3 regions of the Pseudomonas sp. UM16 genome follow, and region 1 is predicted to be linked to each of the others. Evidence: predicted binding sites of a transcription regulator. Region 1 holds the regulator's gene; each other region holds the start of a gene.

Region 1 (6,758 bases):
CCGAAGGGTTAGTCATTGCGCTGGTACTGGCCGGGGCAGGCATGGCTAGGTTCAAGGCTTTTGCCATCGGTGCAGCGTCTGGACTGGTCGAGCCGGTGGCAGCGTTGATATGTGCCTGGCTGGTGAGCGTGGCAGAACTGCTATTGCCTCTGGGCTTGGCCTGCGCAGCCGGAGCTATGTTGCTGGTAGTGACCCAGGAGATAATTCCCGAATCTCGCAGCAACGGTCATCATCGCCTGGCGAGTCTAGGGCTGTGCGTTGGTTTCTGTCTGATGATGGTGATGGATACGGCGCTGGCGTGAGGAGGGGGCGGTTACTCGCCCTCATCAAAGTAGTTATTGATCAGCTCGACCAGCGCAACGAGCGCTGCGTCATCTCCTTCGCCTTCGGTATGCAGGTGTACCTGGGTACCTTTGCCCGCTGCGAGCATCATCACAGCCATGATGCTCTTGCCATCGACCATTGATTCAGGTGTGCGGCCTACGCGTACAGTGCAAGGGAAGCGTCCGGCCACGCCGACAAACTTTGCCGCCGCCCGGGCGTGCAGCCCCAGCTTGTTGATGATGGTGATTTCACGAGCGGGCATCGCGGCGGTGGTCCTGTGGGCTAGAGGTCGCGGTGGCGAACCTGGACATTCTTCAAGGATTGCTGCAGCAACTGGCCCACGCGTTCGGTCAGGTAAACCGAACGGTGGTGTCCACCGGTACAGCCAATGGCAATGGTCACATAGGCGCGGTTGCTGGCGGCAAAGCGTGGCAACCATTTGAGTAGATAGCTGGAGATATCCTGGAACATATCTTCGACATCAGGCTGGGCTGCCAGATAGTCGATGACCGGTTGCTCCAGACCGGAGTGCTCACGCAGCTCCGGCTTCCAGTAGGGGTTGGGCAGGCAGCGCACATCGAACACCAGGTCGGCGTCTACCGGCATGCCACGCTTGAAGCCGAAGGATTCGACCAGGAACGCGGTACCAGGCTCCGGTTGGTTAAGCAGGCGTAGTTTGATCGAGTCACGCAACTGATACAGGTTCAGGTTGGTGGTGTCGATTTTAAGATCGGCGAGGTCGGCAATCGGCCCCAGCAGCTCGGTCTCGTCCTTGATCGCTTCGGCCAGCGAACGGCTGGCGTTGGTCAGCGGGTGACGCCGACGGGTTTCCGAGAAGCGCTTGAGCAGGGTGTCTTCGTCGGCATCCAGGTACAGCACATCACACTGGATATGGCGCCCGCGCGCCTCTTCAAGCAGCTCGGGGAAGCGACTGAGGTGGCTGGGCAGGTTGCGCGCATCGATCGATACCGCCACTTTGGGCTGCATCAGTTCGGTGTTGATCAGGGCGTTCTCGGCCAACTGCGGCAGCAACCCGGCAGGTAGGTTGTCGATGCAGTAGTAGCCGTTGTCCTCAAGGACCGCGAGGGCGGTACTTTTTCCGGAGCCGGAGCGGCCGCTAACGATGATCAAGCGCATATTCAGGGCCCGCTCTGTACATCCAGAACGACCTGGTACAGCGCGTCGTTGCTGGGGGCCGCACGCAGCTTGTCGCGTACGACCTTGCTGTCGAGCATGCTGGCGATCTGGCGCAGCAGCTCCAGGTGCGCATCGGTGGCTGCTTCCGGGACCAGCAACACGAACAGCAGGTCGACCGGAGCGCCATCAATGGCGTCGAAATCAATAGGGGCGTCAAGATGCAGCAGTGCACTGACAGGCGATTCGCAACCCTTGAGGCGGCAATGGGGAATGGCAATGCCATTGCCAAAGCCGGTTGAGCCGAGTTTTTCTCGGGCAATCAAGGCTTCGTACACGTCCTGGGTGTCCAGTTCGGGCACTTCTTTGCCGATCAGGTTGGCGATCTGTTCGAGTGCGCGCTTTTTGCTGCCTCCCGGCACGTTCACCAAGGAACGGCCGGGGGTCAGGATGGTTTCAAGTCGGATCATGGATGAGGGGGATCAGCGGGCCGCTGCACCTTGCAGCAGGCTTTGCTGTTTTTCCTTGTGTTTTTTCAGTTGACGATCGAGCTTGTCGGTCAAAGCATCGATCGCTGCATACATGTCTGTGTGTTCGGCATTTGCAACAACTTCGCCGCCGGGAATAAACAGCGTTGCTTCAATCTTCTGCTGCAGCTTCTCGACCTTCATGATTACCGTCACATTGGTAATCTTGTCGAAGTGCCCCTCCAGACGTTTGAGTTTTTGCTCGACGTATTCGCGCAGCGGCTGGGTGACTTCTACATGCTGTCCACTGATATTGACTTGCATACAGCTTCTCCTTTGTTGCCCGAGCATAAGAGGCAGGTGTTGCGCCTGCCACTGAACTGCGATGGCTATCTCAGGGGCTACATCAGTCGCTTGCGCTCACTCGACGGTGCAATGCCGAGGGACTCGCGGTACTTGGCGACGGTGCGACGGGCTACCTGGATGCCTTGTGCCTCCAGTAAACCAGCGATCTTGCTGTCACTCAATGGCTTTTTCTGATTTTCCGCTGCAACCAATTTTTTGATGATCGCGCGAATCGCTGTGGACGAGCATTCACCGCCTTCGGAGGTGCTGACGTGGCTGGAGAAAAAGTACTTCAGCTCGTAAATACCCCGCGGTGTGTGCATGTATTTCTGCGTGGTGACCCGGGAAATGGTCGACTCGTGCATGCCCACGGCTTCAGCGATGTCATGCAGGACCAGCGGCTTCATCGCTTCGTCGCCGTGATCGAGGAAGCCGCGCTGGTGTTCGACGATCTGGGTGGCGACTTTCATCAGGGTTTCGTTGCGGCTCTGCAGGCTCTTGATGAACCAGCGGGCTTCCTGCAACTGATTGCGCATGAACGTATTGTCGGCACTGGTGTCGGCGCGGCGGACGAACCCGGCGTATTGCGGGTTGACCCGCAGGCGCGGCACGGCCTCCTGATTGAGCTCGACCAGCCAGCGCTCGTTGTCCTTGCGCACGATCACGTCAGGGACCACGTATTCGGCTTCACTGGATTCAATCTGCGAGCCAGGACGCGGGTTGAGGCTCTGAACCCGTTCGATGACCTGGCGCAGTTCGTCTTCCTTGAGCTTCATCCGCCGCATCAGCTGGCTGTAGTCGCGGCTGCCGAGTAGGTCGATATAGTCACGTACCAGGCGCTGGGCTTCGGCCATCCAAGGGGTGCTGGCAGGCAGTTGGCGCAGTTGCAGCAGCAGGCATTCGCTGAGGTTGCGTGCGCCGATACCAGCAGGTTCGAATTGCTGAATGCGGTGCAGCACGGCCTCGATTTCGTCGAGCTCAATATCCAGCTCAGGGTCAAAGGATTCGCAGACTTCCTCGAGGGTTTCGTCGAGGTAGCCCTGGCTGTTGATGCAGTCGATCAGGGTGACCGCAATCAGCCGATCGGTGTCCGACATCGGCGCCAGGTTGAGTTGCCAAAGCAAGTGGCTTTGCAGGCTCTCGCCCGCCGAAGTGCGGGTGGTGAAGTCCCACTCGTCATCGTCGTTGCTGGGCAAGCTGCTGGCGCTGGTCTGGTAGATGTCTTCCCAGGCGGTATCGACGGGCAGTTCGTTGGGGATGCGCTCGTTCCATTCGCCGTCTTCCAGGTTGTCCACGGTTTGCGTGGTTTCCTGGTAGGTGGTGTCCTGAACTTCGGCGACGGGCTTGCTTTCGGCGTTGTCGGCCATCGGGTCGCTGTTGTCGAAGTCGTCGCCTTCTTCCTGGCGTTCGAGCATCGGGTTTGATTCCAGCGCTTCCTGGATTTCCTGCTGGAGGTCCAGAGTAGAAAGCTGGAGCAGACGGATAGCCTGTTGCAACTGCGGTGTCATCGTCAGTTGCTGGCCCATTCTTAGGACGAGCGATGGTTTCATGGCAGGGGCTTTACACCTTTTTTGCCGGCGCACATGCGCCATCCACTACAAGGGCACCGAAGCGCCAACTTTAAGCAAATTATATGCCTGAAATTGGAGCGTTTGCCTAGGCCGCTGTGACAATAAAGCCGGTTTTCACCGGGTTAGCAGCCCATGGCAAGCGCTGTGTCGCCTCGAACTTACAAGCGGAACTCGTGGCCCAGGTACACCTCTTTCACCAGGTCGTTTGCCAGGATGGTCTCTGCATCGCCTTCGGCAATCAGTTGGCCATCGTTGACGATGTAAGCGGTTTCGCAGATGTCCAGGGTCTCGCGGACGTTGTGGTCGGTGATCAATACACCGATACCTTTGGCCTTGAGGTGATGGATGATCTGCTTGATGTCGCCGACCGAAATCGGGTCGACACCGGCAAAGGGTTCATCGAGCAGGATGAATTTCGGCGCAGTAGCCAGGGCCCGGGCAATCTCCACGCGGCGACGTTCGCCACCGGACAGGCTCATGCCGAGGTTGTCGCGGATATGGCTGATGTGAAATTCCTGCAGCAGGCTTTCCAGTTCTTTGCGCCGGCCATCGCGATCGAGCTCCTTACGGGTCTCGAGGATCGCCATGATGTTGTCGGCAACCGACAGCTTGCGAAAGATCGAGGCTTCCTGTGGCAGGTAGCCAATACCGGCACGGGCACGGCCGTGCATCGGCTGGTGGCTGACATCCAGGTCATCGATGAGCACGCGGCCCTGATCGGCCTGGACCAGGCCAACGATCATGTAAAAGCAGGTGGTCTTGCCGGCGCCGTTAGGACCGAGCAAGCCGACGATCTGGCCGCTGTCGATGGACAGGCTGACGTCACGTACCACTTGCCGACTCTTGTAGCTCTTGGCCAGGTGCTGGGCTTTGAGGGTCGCCATTTACTCGGCCTTCTTCTTCGGCTGGATCACCATGTCGATCCGTGGGCGAGGCGTTGACACCGATCCACCGCGGCCGGCAGTCGCCACCTGGGATTGGGTGTTGTAAACGATTTTCTCGCCTTCAGTGGTGTTGCCATCGCTGGTTTCCACCTTGGCCTGGTCGGTCAATACCACCAGATTCTTTTGCGACTGGTACTGGATCTGCTTGCCGTAACCTTTCATCTTGTCCGGTTTTTCGGCGCTTTGTTGCTGCTCGAAATAGGCAAGGTTGCCGACCGATGTCACGACGTCGACATCGCCATTGGCGGCACGCGTAATGGTCACGGTGTTGCCTTTGATGATCATCGAACCCTGGGTGATGATGACGTCGCCGGTGTAGGTGGCGACCCCTTTCTTGTCATCCAGGTGCGCTTGGTCAGCCTGGATACGGATTGGCTGGTCACGGTCGTTCGGCAGGGCCCAGGCGCTCGCGCTTCCCAGTGCTGCGCTCAGGCTGAGCAAAAAGGGGAGTGTTTTAACGAGCCTCATACTGTCCTCTTACGTTGGACAGCAGGTCCATCCTGCCGTCTTTCAAATACGCTTTCATTCCATTGCCCGTAGTAACACCACCGGCGCCGTCGATTTTAACGGCTTGTTCGGTTTGCGCATATTGCTTCTGCGGGAATACCGTCATGCGACTGCTGGTAATGATCATGGTGCGGTTTTTTTCATCGGTGCGGGCGACCCGTACCGAATCAATCAATTCCACTTCGCTGCCATCGGGGTTGACCTCGCCCTTGTCGCTCTGCACGTGCCAGGGGTAGGTGGTGCCGCGATACAGTTGCAGGTCAGGCTTGGTCAGCAACGTTACTTCGCTGACCTTGAGGTGTTCGACCTTGTCGGCAGTCATCTCGTACTGCATCTTGCCATCAGGCAGAAACTGCACGCTGTGAGCATTGGTGGCGTAATAATCGATAGCCTTTTCGTCGACGCTGGCGACCGGCTTGTCGAGAAAGCTCTCCGGGCTGATGTTCCAGTAGCCGACAGCCACCAGCAAGGCGGCAATCACACTGAACAGCGCAATGGTGCGAATCTTTTTACTGAACATGTGTCGCTCTACAGGTAGTGGGCGTTGGCCGCGTCGAGGTTGCCCTGGGCTTGCAGGATCAACTCGCAAAACTCACGGGCTGCACCTTCACCGCCGCGGGCCTTGGTAATCCCGTGGGCGTGCTCGCGGACGAAGGCTGCGGCACTGGCTACAGCCATGCCCAGGCCAACACGGCGGATCACCGGCAGGTCAGGCAGGTCGTCGCCCAAATAGGCGACCTGTTCATAGCTTAGGTTGAGCTGGCCAAGAAGTTCGTCCAAAACCACTAATTTATCTTCACGCCCCTGATACAGGTGGGGGATGCCAAGGTTCTTGGCTCGGCGCTCGACCACCGGGGTCTTGCGGCCGCTGATGATGGCGGTGGTCACGCCCGTGGCCATGAGCATCTTGATGCCTTGTCCGTCGAGGGTGTTGAAGGTTTTGAATTCACTGCCATCTTCGAGGAAGTACAAGCGACCGTCAGTCAGTACGCCGTCAACGTCAAATACCGCAAGCTTGATGGCCTTGCCACGTTGGAGCAGGTCCTGGCTCATTTACATCACTCCCGCACGCAACAGGTCGTGCATATTCAAGGCGCCAACCGGGCGCTCGTCCTTGTCGATTACAACCAGGGCACTGATCTTGTGGTCTTCCATGATTTTCAGGGCTTCGGCAGCGAGCATGTCGGCGCGCGCGGTCTTGCCATGAGCGGTCATGACCTCTTCGATCAACGTGGTGTGCACATCGATGTTGCGATCCAGGCTGCGGCGCAGGTCGCCGTCAGTGAAGATCCCGGCCAACCGTCCGTCGGCTTCGAGGACGACGGTCATGCCCAGACCTTTGCGAGACATTTCAAGCAATGCGTCTTTGAGCAGGGTGCCACGTTGCACCTGAGGCAGCTCTTGGCCGGCGTGCATGACGTTCTCGACCTTCAACAGCAAGCGGCGTCCCAAGGCGCCACCAGGGT
Region 2 (6,758 bases), on a different contig from region 1:
AATGGACAAGTGCCGGCCGTGATGGCGCGAATGATAATGCCTGTTGCCGGGCTGTGCCATGCAATGGTGCAACTGAGCCATAGCGGTGCAGGGCGTCGACGGGTTTCTGTCGGTGGATGCCCGTCCCGCATGACTTCGCGCATTCTGGCGCGACCCTTGCTAAGGCCTGAACATCCGGCAATCAACGCAGATTGCCCCGTTCACGACAAAGGCGCCGTGTTGCCCCTGCTTGTTTTCACAAGCTGGGGCAGCAGGGCGCTTTTTTTTTGCGCAAGCAGGAGGTCGGCAGATGAGCAGCAGCACTGTGCGTAGCGTTTGCCCGTATTGTGGGGTGGGATGCGGCATCGTCATGACGGTTGAAGGCAATCGGGTAACCAAGGTCAGCGGTGACAAACAGCACCCGAGCAATTTCGGTCGGCTGTGCACCAAGGGCCTGACCGCGCATCAGCCGTTGCGCGATTCAGGGCGCATGGAGCGAGCCTATCTGCGTGATCACCGCCAGCGTGATCCGGTGCAGACAAGCATGGATCTGGCCATTGACCAGGCTGCCCAGCGGCTGCGCGCGATCCTTGACGAACATGGGCCTGACGCCTTGGCGTTTTATGTGTCCGGGCAGATGTCGCTGGAGGCGCAATACCTGATCAACAAGTTGGCCAAAGGCTTTGTCCGCAGTCGGCATATCGAATCCAACTCGCGCCTGTGCATGGCCAGCGCCAGCAGCGGCTATAAGCAGTCGCTGGGGGCCGACGGCCCGCCGGGGAGTTATCAGGACTTTGATCGCGCCGAGGTGTTTTTCGTGATTGGCGCGAACATGGCTGACTGCCACCCGATCCTCTTTCTGCGCCTGCTCGACCGGCTCAAGGCCGGTGCCCGCTTGATCGTCGTCGATCCGCGGCGCAGCGCCACCGCCGACAAGGCTGACTTGTTCCTGCAGATCAAGCCGGGCACTGATCTGGCGCTGCTCAATGGCCTGCTGTACCTGCTCAAGCACAACGGCCACTGTGATGATGATTTTATTGCCCGCTACACCGAGGGCTGGGAGGGCATGCCAGCGTTTCTTGAGGACTACACGCCCGCACGCGTCGCCGCCATCACCGGGCTTGCCGAAGCCGACATCCGTCAGGCCGCCGAGTGGATTGGCCAGGCCCCAGAATGGATGAGCTGTTGGACCATGGGCCTGAACCAGAGCATTCATGGCACCTGGCAGACCAACGCCCTGTGCAATCTGCACCTGGCCACCGGCGCCATCTGCCGGCCTGGCAGTGGGCCGTTTTCGCTCACCGGGCAACCCAATGCCATGGGCGGGCGCGAAATGGGCTATATGGGCCCGGGCCTGCCCGGCCAGCGTTCAGCCTTGGTCGCCAGCGACCGTGCTTTCGTCGAGCAGCTTTGGCAAGTGCCTGCGGGCAGCCTGCGCAGTGAAGCCAGCGACGGCACGGTGGCCTTGTTCGAACAGCTTGGCGCCGGGCAGATCAAGGCGTGCTGGATCATTTGCAGCAACCCGGTGGCCAGTGTCGCCAACCGCCAACAGGTGATCGACGGCCTGCAGGCGGCGGAGTTGGTGATCACCCAGGATGCCTTTCTCGACACCGAAACCAATCGCTATGCCGATATCCTCCTGCCCGCGGCGCTGTGGGCCGAGGGTGAAGGGGTGATGATCAATTCCGAGCGCAACCTGACCTTGATGAGCAAGGCTGTCGAGCCGCCCGGGGAGAGCTTGCCCGATTGGCAGATCATTGCCCGCGTCGCCTGTGCCATGGGCTATGCCGAGGCATTCAGCTACGACAGTGCCGAGGCGGTGTTCGAAGAAATCCGCAGGGCCTGGAATCCAGACACTGGCTACGATGTGCGCGGCGTCAGCTACCCCCGTCTGCGTCAGACGTCGCAGCAGTGGCCGTGTGCGCCGGGGCGAGCGGACAACCGCAGCCCGCTGCGCTATCGCAATGACGGCATCAGCCAGAGGCTGTATCACGATGGCGCCAGCCCGGCACCGGCCATTGCTTTTCCAACCCGCAGCGGCAAGGCCCGTTTTTTTGCCCGCCCCTGGCTACCCGCTGCCGAGCTGCCTGACGACGAATTTGCCCTGGTGCTCAATACAGGGAGAGTCCAGCACCAATGGCACACACTGACCAAGACCGGCAAAGTTGCAGCGCTCAACAAGCTTGATCCAGGCACTTTTATCGAGCTTCATCCTGAAGATGCCGAGCGTCTGGGTATCGCCGAAAAGGACCAGGTGCAAGTGCGCTCCCGCCGTGGCCAAGCCGTGTTGCCTGCGCGGATCAGCACGCGGGTATTGCCGGGTAACTGCTTTGCCCCGTTTCACTGGAACGATGTCTACGGCGACAACCTGGCAATCAATGCCGTCACCAGCGATGCCGTTGATCCGGTGTCGCTGCAGCCCGCGTTCAAGCACTGCGCCGTGGCGTTGCAACGCGTGGCCGGTGCGCGTATTGCTGCCGCTGAGCTCGAGTCGCAATGCCTGTCGGTGCAGGACCAGCACTTGCTGCTATGGGCCTCGCAAACCGGCAACGGCCAGGCTTTGGCCGAGCAGTGTGCCGAGCGCCTGCGCCAGGTTGGCCTGGCGGTGCAATTGAGTTGCATGGAGGATGTGGCGCTGGAGCAATTGGACAATCCTGCCAGCCTGCTGTTGATTGCCAGTACCTTTGGCGATGGTGATGCACCGGATAGCGGCGCGGCGTTCTGGCAAGGCCTGCATGGCCAGCATTCGAGCCGCTGCGCAGGGTTGCCCTATGCCGTGCTGGCGTTGGGTGATTCCAGTTATGAGCAGTTCTGCGGCTTTGGGCGCAAGCTTGATCAGCGTTTGGCGGAGTTGGGCGGCCAGCGTTTGCTCGAGCGCGTAGACTGTGAAGGTGACTTCGGTGAGCCAGCCGGACAGTGGCTGCAAGCCTTGCTCGGCAAGCTCGGGCATCAAGGCAGCGAACCCATCCCGCAGGCGTCGGTGCCTGCCTCAAGTGGTTTCAGTAAGCAGCGCCCATTGGCGGCCCGTCTGCTGGAAAATCGATTGCTCAACAGCCCCGGTGCGAGCAAGGAAACCCGCCAGTTGGTGTTCGATCTAGGCGACAGCGGCTTCACCTATCAGGCCGGTGATGCTTTGGGCGTCTGGCCGCGCAACTGCCCGGCGCTGGTCGAGGAGTGGCTGCTGGCAAGCGGCCTTGAGGGTAGCCGTTGCGTCAGCCTCAAGGGGCAGCCCGACATGTCGTTGCTGCAGGCCTTGAGCGAGCATCTGGACATCGCCCGTATCACCCCGCAGATCCTCGACGTGGTTGCCCGCCACAGCCCTGACGGTGACGTGCAACAACTGTTACTGGCGCAGAACAAAGCGGCACTCAAGGACTGGCTATGGGGCAAGCAACTGGTCGATCTGCTGCAGACATGTGCGCCGCTACTGGACCTGGACACCTGGTTGAGCGTCCTCAAACCGTTGCAGCCGCGACTCTACTCGATCAGTTCAAGCCAAAAAGCACATCCCGAGCAGGTACACCTGACCCTGTCCACCGTCCGATATGGCCAGCGCAAGGGCGTATGTTCCAGCTACCTGGCCGACCGTGCAGGTACAGGCCGGGTGGCGATCTTCCCACAGCCGACCAAGCATTTTCGTCTGCCAGTAGACAACTCGGCGCCGGTGATCATGGTTGGCCCGGGCACTGGTGTTGCGCCGTTTCGGGCTTTTCTTCAGGAGCGCCAAGCGATGGCAGCCACTGGACGCAACTGGCTGTTGTTCGGTGAGCAAAAGGCTGCCAGTGATTTTTACTACCGTGACGAGTTGCTGAGCTGGCAGCGCGACGGCCACCTAAGTCGGCTGGACACCGCCTTCTCCCGCGATCAGGCGGAGAAAATCTATGTACAACAGCGCATGCTCGAGCAGGGCGCGCAACTGTGGCGCTGGCTGCAGGAGGGCGGTTACTTCTATGTCTGTGGTGATGCCACACGCATGGCCCAGGACGTCGACGCCGCGCTCAAGCAGGTGGTGCGCGAGCACGGTGCGATGAGTGTCGAGCGGGCCGAGGCTTATGTCGGTGACTTGAGCCGTAGCAAACGCTACCTGCGCGACGTGTATTGAATGCCCCATTAAGGGGAGGGGTGCACCAGCCTGGGTCGATGAAAACGGTTCAAGCGCATCACAACGCCCGGGTTTCAATGGTTTCTGGCAGTTGGCATGCTCCCTGCTTTTGTATTGCTACAACGTTCCCGCGGGTCAATGGCGATTCGCATTCGGAACTACATAAAACGACCAGGCAAAGGCGCCTGGAGCTTCGGCTCCAGGCGCCTTTTTTTGTTTTTTCGGGCTCGCCCCGGTAGCAACGCCACCGTGAATGGCCTTGAGTGAGGATCGGGTATGAATGCAGCAATGACCATCGCCCCGCGGGAAAAACTGATCATTGTCGGCAACGGCATGGTTGGCCATCACTGCGTTGAGCAACTGATCGAACGCGATGCCCTGAGCCGCTTCGAACTGAGGGTGTTCGGTGAAGAGCGCCAGCGTGCCTACGACCGGGTACACCTGTCCGAATACTTCAGCGGCAGCGATGCTGAGGCGCTGGCGTTGGCGGCGGCGGGCTTGTACGCCGAGCAGGGCGTTAACCTGCACCTGGGCGAAGCGGTGCTGGACATCGATCGCCAGTGCCATGAGGTGGTGACTTCGAAGGGGCGCTACGCCTATGACTACCTGATCCTGGCCACCGGTTCCTATCCTTTCGTGCCGCCGATAGAAGGCTGCGAGGGCGCTTCCCGGCTGGTGTACCGCACCCTCGACGATCTCGATGCCATCCGCGCGGCAGCAGCCAATGCCCGGCGTGGGGTAGTGGTCGGTGGTGGCTTGCTCGGGCTTGAGGCCGCCAATGCACTCAAATCCCTGGGCCTTGAAGCCCATGTGGTGGAGTTCGCGCCGAGGCTCATGCCGGTGCAACTGGATGCCGAAGGCGGTGCCGCCTTGCGTGCGCAGATAGAAGCACTCGGGGTCGGCGTGCACCTGTCACGGGCTACCCAGTCAGTAGAGGCGGGGCAGGACTGTCGCTACCGAATGAACTTCGAAGGTGGCGAGTTTCTGGAAACCGATCTGATCGTATTCTCCGCCGGGATTCGTCCGCAGGATGCCCTGGGCCGCAGCAGCGGTCTGGACATCGCCGCGCGCGGTGGCGTGGTCATCGACAGCGCGTGCCGCACCAGCGATGCGCAGATCTTCGCCATCGGCGAATGCGCGTCGTGGAACGGCAGTGTGTTTGGCCTGGTTGCGCCGGGCTACAGCATGGCGCGCAATGTTGCCGCGGAACTGGCCGGCGAGGACGCCGCCAGCTTTACCGGTGCAGACATGTCGACCAAGCTCAAGCTGCTGGGTGTCGATGTCGGCTCGATCGGCGATGCCCATGGCGCGACGCCGGGTTCGCGCAGCTACCGCTTCATCGATGAAGCCAACTCCGCCTACCGACGCTTGGTGGTCGATGCCAGCGGCACACGTGTGTTGGGTGCGGTGCTGGTCGGCGACAACAGCTACTACGACACGCTGTTGCAGTACGCTCAGAACGGCATCAGCCTGCCGGCCGACCCTGCCGCGCTGATTCTCCCGCAAGTGTCTGGTGTACCGACCCTGGGCGCCGACGCCTTGCCGGACAGTGCGACCATCTGCTCCTGTCACAACGTCAGCAAAGCGGCGATCTGCAGCGCTATCGACAACGGTTGTGGCGAGCTCGGCGCGCTCAAGCAGCAGACCAAGGCGTGCACCGGTTGTGGTGGCTGCGCAGCCTTGCTCAAGCAGGTCTTTGAACACGAACTGATCGCCCGGGGCGTCAGCGTCGACAAGAGCGTGTGTGAACACTTTGCCTACACCCGTCAGGAGCTCTATGCCTTGGTGCGGGTCGAAGGCATCCTCAGCTTCGACGAGATGCTCGCCAAGCACGGGCGCGGTCATGTCGGCTGCGATATCTGCAAGCCCACGGTAGGCTCGATCCTGGCCTCTTGCTGGAATCAGCCGATCATGGACCCGTCGCTGGTGCCGTTGCAGGACACCAACGACACCTTCATGGCCAACATGCAGAAAAACGGCACCTATTCGGTGGTGCCGCGGATTCCCGGTGGTGAGATCACCCCGGAAAAACTGATCGTGATCGGTCAGGTGGCGAAGAAGTACGACCTCTACACCAAGATCACCGGCGGCCAGCGTATCGACCTGTTTGGCGCTCAGTTGCATGAGTTGCCGGCGATCTGGGGCGAGCTGATCGAGGCGGGTTTTGAAACCGGCCACGCCTATGGCAAGTCCACCCGAACGGTGAAATCGTGTGTGGGCAGTACCTGGTGTCGCTACGGCGTGCAAGACAGCGTGCAGATGGCCTTGAGGTTGGAAGACCGCTACAAAGGCCTGCGCTCACCGCACAAGCTCAAGTTCGCGGTGTCCGGTTGCACCCGCGAATGTGCCGAAGCGCAGAGCAAAGACATCGGCGTGATCGCCACCGAGAAGGGTTGGAACCTGTACATCTGCGGCAACGGTGGCATGCGCCCGCGCCATGCCGAGCTGTTTGCCACTGACCTCGATGACGCCGGCTTGATCCGCCTCATCGACCGCGTGTTGATGTTCTACATCCGCACCGCCGACAAACTGCAGCGCACCTCGGTCTGGCGCGAAAGCCTGGAGGGCGGGCTGGATTACCTCAAACAGGTGATCATCGAGGACAGCCTGGGCCTGGGTGCTGAACTTGAAGCGCAGATGCAGATGGTGGTCGACCGTTACCAATGCGAATGGGCCA
Region 3 (6,758 bases), on a different contig from region 1:
GCACAAGGTGGCTCAGAAACATAAGGGTCTCCCTGACAACTCTGTGCAGGGGGAAATCACATCATGAATCGAGGGTAAATATTTCCGCGTGAGCTGTAGGAGGATTCCCAAATATCTCTCAATGAGGCGTGTGCTCCAGGCCCAGCCAATGTGACGTCAATTTTTTGTTTTGCCGTTTTTGCCACCCGGTAATTGCCGCTTTCCCTTCTCGAGGCGGAAACACTTTGCCGCTTTTCTGGCATGGCGTTGTCAATGTTGCCCGTCCAGCCCAGTGTTTTCGGGCTTTCAGAGTGTTGGCACAGCCCTTGCTATAGCTTGGCCAACGAGATTCCGGTCAACCTTCGAAGGTTTCCCCGACATGAGCATCAGCTTCGACAAAGCGCTTGGCATTCACGAAAAGGCACTGGGCTTTCGCGCCCAGCGTGCTGAAGTGCTGGCCAACAACATCGCCAACGCCGACACGCCCAACTACAAGGCGCGTGACATGGACTTTGCTTCGGTATTGGCGGCGCAGAGCGAGAAGACCAGCAAGGGCCACTTCTCGCTGGATCGCACCAACACCCGGCACATCGAGGCTGAAGGCCTGAGCATGGGTGACGAAACCCTGCAGTACCGCACGCCGATGCAGCCTTCGGTCGACCAGAACACCGTCGATGCTCAGCTTGAACAATCGAGCTATGCGGAAAACGCCGTCGGTTTCCAGGCCAGCTTTACGCTGCTCAACAGTAAATTCAAAGGGCTGGTATCGGCCCTGCGCGGAGAGTAAGTCATGTCCCTCGCCAGTGTGTTCAACATTGCCGGTAGCGGCATGAGTGCGCAGACCACCCGTCTGAACACCGTCGCTTCGAACATTGCCAACGCCGAGACCGTCTCGTCGAGCATCGATCAGACCTACCGTGCTCGTCATCCGGTGTTCGCCACCACCTTCCAGCAGGCACAGGGTGGCGTCAGTCAGTCGCTGTTCCAGGATCAGGACGCGGCCGGTCAGGGCGTTCAGGTGCTCGGTGTGGTCGAAGACCAAAGCAACCTTGAGGCACGCTACGAGCCGAATCACCCGGCGGCGAACAAGGACGGCTACGTTTACTACCCGAACGTCAATGTGGTCGAGGAGATGGCGGACATGATCTCTGCCAGTCGCTCGTTCCAGACCAACGCCGAGTTGATGAACACGGCCAAGACCATGATGCAGAAGGTCCTGACCCTGGGTCAGTGATAAGGGACGAAGCCAATGGCAAGCATTAACGACACCACCGCCGGGGTAAACCTGAACGACGTACTCAAAGCGTCGGTCAAGCAGACCTCCGACACCAACAACACCAGTGGCGTTGCCTCGGCAACCAACAGCAAGAGCGGCAACCAGGCGTTGGGCAAAGACGCGTTCCTGCAGATGCTGGTTACCCAGATGCAGAATCAGAACCCGCTCGATCCTCAGGACAACAGCGAGTTCGTCGCCCAGTTGGCGCAGTTCAGTAGCCTGGAAGGCATCACCACGCTCAACGAGACGGTGACGGCGATTTCCGGCAACTTCAAATCGTCCCAGGCGCTGCAGGCGTCATCGTTGGTTGGTCGCTCGGTGATCGTCCAGACCGACAAGGCCATGGTCGACACCACCAAGAGCTTCACCGGTTCCGTGGTAGTGCCGCAGTCGCTGAGTAACGCCACCGTCACCATCACCGACAAGGATGGCAAGGTGGTCAAGACCATCGACATGGGTGAGCAGAAGGCCGGCAATTCCGAGTTCGTCTGGGATGGCACCAATGACGCCGGTGAGAAGGTCGATCCTGGTACTTACACCTTTGCCGCCAAGACCACCATCGAAGGCAAACAGTTGGATATGTACACCCTGCTGCCCGCCACGGTCAGCAGCGTCACCCTCAGTCAGACCGGCGGCGAGATGATGCTCAATCTCGCTGGCCTGGGCAGCATCGCACTGTCCAAAGTCCAAACCATCGGTATATAGAGCCGGCTAACGCGGCACAAGGAGTTGAAAGATGTCATTCAATATCGGCCTTAGCGGTCTCTATGCAGCCAACAAGCAACTGGACGTGACCGGCAACAACATCGCCAACGTTGCCACCACCGGTTTTAAATCCTCGCGTGCGGAATTCGCCGACGTGTATTCGGCCAACAAGCTGGGTGTCGGCAGTCAGAGCGTGGGTAACGGCGTGCGCCTGGCTTCGGTGTCGCAGCAGTTCACCAACGGTGAAATCACCAATACCGGCAACGTGCTGGACATGGGTATCCAGGGGCAGGGCTTCTTTGTGCTGAGCGACAACGGCTCGCTCAGTTACTCCCGTGCCGGTGCCTTCCAGACCGATAAAGACAATTACGTGGTAACCGCCGATGGCCTGCGCCTGCGCGGCTACGGTGTGGATGAGAATGGCAAGATCATCAATGGCGTGCTGACTGATCTTAAGATCGACACCTCGGCGTTGGCGCCAAAGTCCACCACTTCGATCAATCAGGGTATCAACCTGAACTCGTCGGACAAAGTTATCCCGGCGACCACCACTTTTGACCCAAGTGATGACACTACCTGGAACAAGACCTTTGCTACCAAGATCTATGACAGCCAGGGTAACGAGCACGTCATGGATCAGTACTACGTCAAGACCGACACCAATGAGTGGAAGTCGTACACCCTGATCGACGGTCGCAACCCGCTTGATCCAAGCCAGGAGCCACCGCAGCCGCTGGAAGGAACTATCACCTTCAAACCGGACGGTAGCGTCGACACCATGACGGCCGGCGCTGTTGGGTCTGGCTACGAAGTTGAGAACAAGGTCTTCAAGTTGACCGGTTGGGTGCCTGCCACCATTACCGATCCGGACGCCAAGCCACCGGTATGGGGCTCCAACGGTTCGGAAGCGAGCGCGGGTGGTATCGCCATCGACATGAATGCGACCACCTCCTACAACACTCCGACCACGCGTCTGTCGCAGAGCCAGGACGGTTACGCTACCGGCATCTTGTCGAGCCTGAGCATCGACTCCAGCGGTGTGATGTTCGCCAGCTTCAGCAACCAGCAGTCGCGCGCGATTGGTCAGGTAGCGATCGCTTCGTTTGCCAACGAGCAGGGCCTGCAGCCTATGGGGGGTACGCGTTGGGCGGAAACCTATTCCTCGGGCATTCCGGGTATTGATGCGCCGAAGACCGGCACCCTGGGCGCCATCGCTTCCAACTCGCTGGAGGCCTCGAACGTCAACCTGACTAACGAGTTGGTCGAGCTGATCAAGGCGCAGAGCAACTATCAGGCAAACGCCAAGACCATCTCTACCCAGAGCACCATCATGCAGACCATCATTCAGATGACCTGATACGGGTATGAGGCAATAGGTATGGATAGGCCCCTTTCTCGGAAGGGGTCTTTCATTTCGGAGGTGTCGATCATGTTGCAGCGAATGGCGTTGCTCTTGTTTGCGCTGTTGCTGGTGTCTCAAGTCCGGGCCGATGCTGCGCCTTGGTACCGTTGGGAAAGCCAGGCCGATGGCCGTCTGGTGTGTGCCCAGTTTTCTCCGGGCGATGGCTGGAAGCGTTTTGCCGGCCCCTTCAATAATGGCGCATGCCGTGCCTACTGAACCTTGCCGCTAGCGGCAAGCGGGCGCCGTAATTTCGACGGCGCTACTCTCCGTTGTATTCTCCTGCAACGCGCAAGCCCTTGTCTGGCGGGGCTTTTGGCTACTTCTGCAAAGTTGGTTTGAAACTTGCTACAAGCACTGCAAAGCAGCGGCGAACGGCAAGTGTTCGCCAGCGCAGGGGAGAAATACTGTGGACAAGATGCTGTACGTGGCCATGACCGGTGCCAGCCAGAACGCGCTGGCGCAGAAGGCGCATGCCAACAACCTGGCGAACATTTCCACCACCGGTTTTCAGCGTGACCTGGAGCAGGCGCGTTCGATGCCGGTGTTCGGTGACAGCTTTCCGGCGCGCGCCTACGCGATGACCGAGCGCCCGGCGACGGATTTCTCGCCAGGTTCGATGCTGGAAACCGGGCGTGACCTGGACGTGGCCATTGGTGGTGACGGCTTTATCGCCGTGCAAGCGCCTGATGGCAGCGAAGCCTATGTGCGTACTGCGAGTATGAATATCGATGCCCTGGGGGTGCTGCGTGCCGGCAACGGCATGCCGATCATGGGCAACGGTGGGCCGATTGCCGTGCCGCCAGAGCAGAAGATCGAGGTCGGTGAAGACGGCACCATCACCATCCGCGCCATGGGCGAGGGGCCGCGGGTGATGGCCGAAGTCGACCGGATCAAGATGGTCAACCCTGACCTCAAGACCATGAGCAAAGGCCTGGACGGTTTGATCCACACCAACAATGGCCAGCCGGCGGTGGCTGACGCCAACGTCAAACTGGTGTCGGGCTTCCTTGAGGCCAGTAACGTCAACGCCGTCGAGGAAATGACCTCGGTGCTGGCGCTGTCCCGTCAATTCGAACTGCACATCAAAATGATGACCACGGCCAAAGAAGGCGATGAAGCCATGGCTCGGGTTTTGCAGATCGGCTAATTACATAGACGTAGCGCCGTAAAACAGGCGCACGAGGAGAACAGCATGCTTCCGGCTCTTTGGGTGAGTAAAACCGGTCTGTCCGCTCAGGACATGAACCTGACCACCATTTCCAACAACCTGGCCAACGTCTCGACCACCGGCTTCAAACGTGATCGTGCCGAGTTCCAGGACCTGCTGTATCAGACCCGCCGCCAGGCTGGTGCCCAGTCGACCCAGGACAGTGAGCTGCCTTCGGGCCTGCAGCTGGGTACCGGTGTGCGCATTGTTGGCACGCAGAAGAGCTTCACCGCCGGTAGCCTGCAGACCACTGAGAACCCGCTGGACATGGCGCTCGATGGCCGCGGTTTCTTCCAGATCCTGCAGCCCGATGGCACTGTCTCGTACACCCGTGACGGTACCTTCCATCTGGACTCCGATGGCCAGATCGTCACCGCCAGCGGTTTCGCCCTGGAGCCGGCCATTGTCGTTCCGCCAGAAGCGCAAACCTTCACTGTCGGTCGTGACGGCACGGTGTCGATCACCATCGCCGGCAACCCGGCTGCGCAGGTCATCGGCAATATTCAAACCGCCGACTTCATCAACCCGGCCGGATTGCAGGCAACCGGTGGCAACCTGTTCCTGGAAACCGCAGCCAGCGGTGCGCCACAGGTGGGTACGCCGGGCCTGAACGGTTTCGGTGTGGTCCAGCAGCAGACCCTGGAAAACTCCAACGTCAGCACCGTGGAAGAGTTGGTCAACATGATCACCACCCAGCGTGCTTACGAGATGAACTCCAAGGTCATTTCCACCGCTGACCAGATGCTCTCGTTCGTTACCCAGAACTTGTAAGTGAAGTCTTCGAGGTCGCTTTAACGGCGCCTGTTACACCGTGAGGTCAGAGTCATGAGTCGTTTGTTATCCATACTTGCCCTGAGTGGGATCAGCGTGCTGGCTGGCTGCGTTTCGCCGCCGCCCAAGCCCAATGATCCGTACTACGCGCCAGTATTGCCGCGTACGCCACTGCCGGCGGCGGCCAACAACGGCTCGATCTACCAGGCCGGTTTCGACCAGAATCTGTACAGCGACCGCAAGGCGTTTCGGGTGGGTGACATCATCACCATCACCCTCAATGAACGCACTCAGGCGAGCAAGAATGCCAACTCGCAGATCGCCAAGAACAGTAAGGCCGATATCGGCCTGACCTCGTTGTTCGGCTCCTCGATGACTACTAACAACCCGTTCAGTGATGGCGACCTGAGCCTCAGTGCTGGCTACAGTGGTGACCGGGCGACCAAGGGTGATAGCAAGGCCGGGCAGGGCAACAGCTTGACCGGTTCGATCACCGTCACCGTGGCTGACGTGCTGCCTAACGGCATCATCGCCGTGCGCGGTGAAAAGTGGCTGACGCTCAACACCGGTGATGAGCTGGTGCGTATTGCCGGCATGATTCGCGCCGATGACATCGCTACCGACAACACCGTGCCTTCGACGCGAGTGGCGGATGCGCGCATCACTTACTCGGGCACCGGGTCCTTTGCTGACGCCAGTCAGCCGGGATGGCTCGACCGTTTCTTCCTCAGCCCGCTTTGGCCTTTCTAGGTTCGGATGACCATGTTCAACTTCAAGCAGCTGATGACCGCCGCGCTTCTGATGACCGTCGCGTTTGCCGTGCAGGCTGAACGTCTGAAGGACATTGCCAGCATTTCCGGCGTGCGTAGCAACCAGCTGATCGGCTACGGCCTGGTGGTGGGGCTCAATGGCACGGGTGACCAGACCACCCAGACGCCGTTCACCCTGCAGACCTTCAACAACATGCTGTCGCAGTTCGGCATCAAGGTGCCGGCCGGTACCGGCAACGTGCAGCTCAAGAACGTCGCGGCGGTCTCGGTGCATGCCGATCTGCCGCCGTTCGCCAAGCCGGGGCAGGTGGTGGATATCACCGTGTCCTCGATCGGTAACTCCAAGAGCCTGCGCGGCGGCAGCTTGTTGATGACGCCGCTCAAGGGTATCGACGGCAACGTCTATGCCATCGCTCAGGGCAACCTGGTGGTCGGCGGCTTTGATGCTGAAGGCCGCGATGGTTCGAAGATCACCGTCAACGTGCCGTCAGCTGGACGCATCCCGGGTGGCGCGTCGGTAGAGCGTGCCGTGCCCAGTGGTTTCAATCAGGGCAACAGCCTGACCTTGAACCTCAATCGGCCCGACTTCACCACCGCCAAGCGTATCGTCGACAAGGTCAACGAACTGCTCGGCCCGGGTGTGGCCCA

The links. The regulator sigma-54, encoded in region 1, starts transcription at its own class of promoters, with help from an activator protein. The targets are predictions, from matches to a motif close to ANTGGCATNNANNTTGCTNT.
Region 2: a site for sigma-54 is predicted at 4,172-4,191, ahead of nirB (nitrite reductase large subunit NirB). Genes of this name have one in related genera too.
Region 3: a site for sigma-54 is predicted at 3,692-3,711, ahead of ACQRAX_RS03575 (flagellar basal body rod protein FlgF). Genes of this name have one in related genera too.

What each region holds. Positions count from the first base shown of each region.
Region 1 covers NZ_JBNPJT010000013.1:74,390-81,147, reverse strand. The annotation lists gene ACQRAX_RS16840 (ZIP family metal transporter) at 1-302, shown strand, start outside; gene ACQRAX_RS16835 (HPr family phosphocarrier protein) at 314-586, opposite strand; gene rapZ (RNase adapter RapZ) at 607-1,461, opposite strand; gene ptsN (PTS IIA-like nitrogen regulatory protein PtsN) at 1,464-1,928, opposite strand; gene hpf (ribosome hibernation-promoting factor, HPF/YfiA family) at 1,941-2,249, opposite strand; gene ACQRAX_RS16815 (RNA polymerase factor sigma-54) at 2,327-3,820, opposite strand; gene lptB (LPS export ABC transporter ATP-binding protein) at 4,000-4,725, opposite strand; gene lptA (lipopolysaccharide transport periplasmic protein LptA) at 4,726-5,253, opposite strand; gene lptC (LPS export ABC transporter periplasmic protein LptC) at 5,240-5,812, opposite strand; gene ACQRAX_RS16795 (KdsC family phosphatase) at 5,821-6,345, opposite strand; gene ACQRAX_RS16790 (KpsF/GutQ family sugar-phosphate isomerase) at 6,346-6,758, opposite strand, start outside.
Region 2 covers NZ_JBNPJT010000033.1:712-7,469, reverse strand. The annotation lists gene ACQRAX_RS25040 (molybdopterin-dependent oxidoreductase) at 290-4,081, shown strand; gene nirB (nitrite reductase large subunit NirB) at 4,358-6,758, shown strand, end outside.
Region 3 covers NZ_JBNPJT010000002.1:330,081-336,838, reverse strand. The annotation lists partial or broken gene ACQRAX_RS03605 (DUF6861 domain-containing protein) at 1-22, opposite strand, end outside; gene flgB (flagellar basal body rod protein FlgB) at 359-766, shown strand; gene flgC (flagellar basal body rod protein FlgC) at 770-1,213, shown strand; gene flgD (flagellar hook assembly protein FlgD) at 1,229-1,960, shown strand; gene flgE (flagellar hook protein FlgE) at 1,992-3,317, shown strand; gene ACQRAX_RS03580 (hypothetical protein) at 3,390-3,578, shown strand; gene ACQRAX_RS03575 (flagellar basal body rod protein FlgF) at 3,769-4,509, shown strand; gene flgG (flagellar basal-body rod protein FlgG) at 4,555-5,340, shown strand; gene flgH (flagellar basal body L-ring protein FlgH) at 5,395-6,090, shown strand; gene ACQRAX_RS03560 (flagellar basal body P-ring protein FlgI) at 6,103-6,758, shown strand, end outside.